DNA from 2 places in the Streptacidiphilus sp. BW17 genome. Region 2 is predicted to be linked to the other one. Evidence: riboswitches for the same ligand, from Rfam matches in the RefSeq annotation. Region 2 holds a riboswitch; the other holds the start of a gene.

Region 1 (2,196 bases), on a different contig from region 2:
TCCGCGACCGCGACCGGCCGCAACTCCGCACCCAGAACCGGTCGGTGCTCGACCCGCTCCCCGTAGCGGAGCGTGCCCCCGAGCCGCACTCCCAACGCGCCCGCGAAGGCAGCCTCCGCATGACCGGCGTTCGGGCTCGGGTGCGCGCCCGCGTCACGCCTCCAGACGCGCCACGCGCGCCCCCGGTCCTCGCTCGCCGCGACGGTCAGCAGCGCCGTCAGCCGTGCCCCCGGCCACCCGGCCACGTCGTCCAGCCGCGCCGACGCCCAGCCGAACCGCAGCAGCCGCGGTGAGCGGTGACCCACCATCGCGTCCAGCGTGTTGACGGCCCGGAACGCCAGCAGCCCCGGCGCGCCCGCGAGCGCGCCCCAGATCAGTGCGTTGACGACGGCGTCGGCGGTGTTCTCGCCGACGGACTCGACGACCGCGCGGGCGATCTCCTGCGCGTCCAGCTGACGCGGGTCACGCCCGCACAGGTGCGGCAGACGTTCGCGCGCCGCCTCGATGTCCCCGCGCTCCAGCGCGGACGCGATCCCGCGCGCCTCGCGGACGAGTGACGCGCCCCCGAGAACCGCCCAGGCGGACGCGGCGGCGAGGGCCGCCTGAGCGGGGCGCGAGCGCCGCAGCGTGCGCTCCGTCACCAGCGCGCCCCCGGCGACGGAACCGACCGCGGCGAGCGTGAAGACTGCTCCCGAGCCGCGATGGTCCTTGTAGAGACGCCGCTCCAGCGCGGCGGCGAAACGCCCGAACCCGGCTACCGGATGACCACGTCGGGGGTCGCCGAACACGGCGTCGGCGGCATAGCCCACCACGGCCCCGTACGCGAACGCGCTGCTGCGCACCGCTGCGTGTCCTCACTCAGGGTCCGCGCCCTGGATCGACGATCCGAAGGCGAGAGTCTCCTGGCTTCCGGATCGACGCACCTACGGGCCTTCCAGCGGCGATGTGCTGCCGTGGCCGTCGTTCGCAGGTGCTCCCCGGTGACAGTGGCGGGACCGCGCCGGATTTGCACCGGCTTCCTCTCCTTGCCTCCGATTGGCGTAAGGATCCCACCATGTCGCCGGACGCAGCGTCAACCGACCGGGTCGGTGTCGCGGATCACGGACGTTGCTGCTTGAGCAGTTCGACGGACTTCTGCACCACCTGGTCGGCGGGGCTCGTGGGCGGGCTGAGGACGTGATCCTCGAACCAGGAAAGGCCAAGGATGACTATCAGTCCCAGCGGGGCGACAAGCAGGCACAGGAAGACAGACATGGGCACCCCAAGGTGTCGAATGCTGCAGGCCCGGACGGACCCCGATCCGTCCCTCCAACAGCGTCCGTCACCCTGGCGGAATCCGCACGTCGGGTATTGCTTGAGGCTTTGTTCCCGCAGGTGGTGCGACTACGTTCAGTGCCGTTTCTAGTGCCGCCCGGAAATCACGTCCGCGACCTTCGCGACGGGGGAGGTCCCCGCGCGCCCGCCGCGTTCCTGTCGGTCGGCGAAGTGGTACGCCGCGTACAGCCCGTGCACCCCGATCCACCGGAACGGTTCCGGCTCCCACCGGCGGACCGTGTGGTCCACCCACGGCAGGTCCGTCAGGTCCGTCGCCTCGCCGCGCACCAGGTCGCGCAGCGTCCGCGCGGCGAGGTTCGTCGTGGTGACGCCGCTGCCGACGTAGCCTCCGGCCCAGCCCAGGCCGGACGCCTGGTCGACGGCGACCGTGGAGCACCAGTCGCGCGGCACGCCCAGCACGCCCGACCAGGCGTGGTCGACCGCGACACCCCGCGCTGCGGGGAAGAAGCCGGTCAGGATCTCGGTCAGCTGGTCGATCGTCTTCGCCGCCGTCGAGCCGTCGTTGTCCGTGCGAGAGCCGAAGCGGTAGGGGACGCCGCGTCCGCCGAGCGCGATCCGGTCGTCCGCCGTCCGCTGCGCGTACATGTACGCGTGCGCGAAGTCGCCCAGCGTCTCGCGGCCGTCCCAGCCGACGGAGTCCCAGAAGGAGGCGGGCAGCGGTGCGGTGACGATCATGGAGGAGTTCATCGGCAGCCAGGTGCGCTTCTCGCCGCGCAGGTTGGCGGTGAAGCCCTCCGTGCAGCGCAGCACGTACCGGGCCGAGACGGTGCCCTGGTCGGTGACGGCGCGCGCGGGGGCCGTGCCGACGGCGGGCAGGATCTCGGTGACCGTCGTGCCCTCGTAGATCCTGACGCCCAGTCG
Region 2 (2,196 bases):
GATGCTGCGGACGGCCTTGCCGTCCTGCTCGGCCTTGACGTAGGCGGCGTCGAACTCGGCGCCCCACAGGTCGACCAGCTCGGGGACGTCGCCGGGGGAGAAGAGCGACCAGTCGCCGTCGGTCTCGACGCGGCGCATGAACTCGTCCGGGATCCAGTGCGCCAGGTTGAGGTTGTGCGTGCGGCGCGCCTCCTCACCGGTGTTGTCGCGGAGCTCCAGGAACTCCTCGATGTCGGCGTGCCAGGTCTCCAGGTAGACGCAGGCCGCGCCCTTGCGGCGACCGCCCTGGTTGACCGCGGCGACGGAGGAGTCGAGGGTGCGCAGGAACGGGACGATGCCGTTGGACTGGCCGTTGGTGCCGCGGATCAGCGAGCCGCGCGAGCGGATCCGGGAGTAGGACAGACCGATGCCGCCCGCGTGCTTGGAGAGCCGGGCGATCTGCGCGTAGCGGCTGTAGATCGAGTCCAGCTCGTCCAGCGGCGAGTCCAGCAGGTAGCAGGAGGACATCTGCGGGTGCCGGGTGCCGGAGTTGAACAGCGTCGGCGAGCTGGGCAGGTACTCCAGGCGGCTCATCAGCCCGTACAGCTCGGCGACCTCGGCCACCGACTTCTCGTTGCCCCCGACCTCCAGCCCGCACGCCACCCGCAGCATGAACTGCTGCGGCGTCTCGATCACCTGACGGGTGATCGGGTGGCGCAGCAGGTAGCGGGAGTAGAGCGTGCGCAGGCCGAAGTACTCGAAGCGGTCGTCGGCCTGCTGGTCGACGACGGCGTCCAGTGCGTCGGCGTGCGCGGCGACGAAGGCGGCGGTGGCGTCGCCGATCAGACCCTCGCGGTGGCCGACGGCCACGGACTCGGCGAAGCAGGACGAGCCCTGACCAGCCGCCTCCTCGCGGACCTCCTCGGCCAGCAGCCGGGCCGCCAGACGCGAGTACTGCGGGTCCTCGGCGATCAGCGCGGCGGCGGCCCCGATGGCCAGCCCGCGCAGCTCCGCGTAGTCGGCCTGGGCGCTGCGGCCACGCAGCGCGGCGGCGGCGACGCGGCCCGGGTCGACCTGGGTCAGGTCTGCGGACCGCTCGGTGAGCGTGACCAGCAGCGCGGTGCCGGGAGCGTCGGCGGCGCCACCACGGGCGTCGGGCTCACGGGTGGGCTGGGGCAGGGTGGGGACGGCGATGTCCGTCATGTACGCGCACGCTCCTCGTTGGCGGCCGGTGGCTGAGGCACGGGTCGCGTGAGAAGGCAGGCGGGAGCAGAGCAGCGCGAAGCAGCCCGTCGGCCCACCCACGAGGCCCGGTTGCAGCGCCCGCGGCCGGGCAGGCCGAGGACGCGCTGACGGCAGGTCATCGGACTCGCGGACAGGCCGGATCGGCAGCCGCTCACCGTTGCGGGGCAGTCCCGGAATCGCACCGGGTTCCCCTGCTTCGACAGCGAGCATGAGCATACATCTAGGGGCAGGTGCGTCACGCACCACCAGATGTTGTGTCGCGGCGTGATTCGTTCGAGTAACCGTTCGATCACTCGGCTGCCCCGCTGGAGCACTGCTGCGGCGCACTCCGGGCACCGGCTGAGGCGTCGCGGCTCCTGCCTGCGGGCATCACGCAGGCGAGCCGGACAGCTCCAGTGCGTAGGTGAAGAGGACCATGCCGGGGATCGGCGACCAGTCGCGTTCGGGGGTCCGGGCGAAGCCGAGACGCCCGTATATCCGGTGCGCGAAAGCCATCTGCTGTTGTGATGACATGACGATCCGGGGCAGTCCGAGCTCCCGGGCGCGGTCGATCACGGCACGGACCATCAGCTCGCCGATGCCGCGTCCGCGGGCGGCCGGGTCCGGGGAGACGGCCAGCATCCGGAACTCGCCCTCCTGACCCTGCGCCAGGTCCGCGTAGGGGGAGCCGGGCGGGGCGAAGGTCACCGAGCCGAGGACCGCGCCCGTCTCCTCGTCCACCGCGACGAGCAACTCCGCCTTCTCGGCCCGGTCGCCCGGATCGCGCAGCAGCTTGGCGTAGTCGCCGTCCCGCTCGGTGTGACCGTCGTGGATGAAGGCCTCGGCAACGAGGTGACCTGCGGCGTCGTACTCGTCGGGCAGGGCGGGGCGGACGATGATGCTCATCCTTGAAGTCTGCCTGACCTCTCCCCGGTTGCTCCGTGCGGGGGTGCGCCGAGCGGCGCGGCAGAGGGTGACGTGCCATGTTCGTTG

Evidence for each region. Region 2 has a riboswitch for cobalamin ahead of ABH940_RS05530 (ribonucleoside-diphosphate reductase subunit alpha). Riboswitches for the same ligand answer to the same signal wherever they lie in the genome.
Region 1: another riboswitch for cobalamin. It lies ahead of ABH940_RS10620 (cobalamin biosynthesis protein); the one in region 2 lies ahead of ABH940_RS05530 (ribonucleoside-diphosphate reductase subunit alpha).

The regions. Positions count from the first base shown of each region.
Region 1 is NZ_JBGCCR010000006.1:295,122-297,317, forward strand. Features, by position in the region: gene ABH940_RS10620 (cobalamin biosynthesis protein) at 1-842, opposite strand, end outside; cobalamin riboswitch at 876-1,069, opposite strand; gene ABH940_RS10625 (hypothetical protein) at 1,099-1,254, opposite strand; gene ABH940_RS10630 (NAD(P)/FAD-dependent oxidoreductase) at 1,402-2,196, opposite strand, start outside.
Region 2 is NZ_JBGCCR010000003.1:328,183-330,378, forward strand. Features, by position in the region: gene ABH940_RS05530 (ribonucleoside-diphosphate reductase subunit alpha) at 1-1,182, opposite strand, end outside; cobalamin riboswitch at 1,316-1,450, opposite strand; gene ABH940_RS05535 (GNAT family N-acetyltransferase) at 1,594-2,109, opposite strand.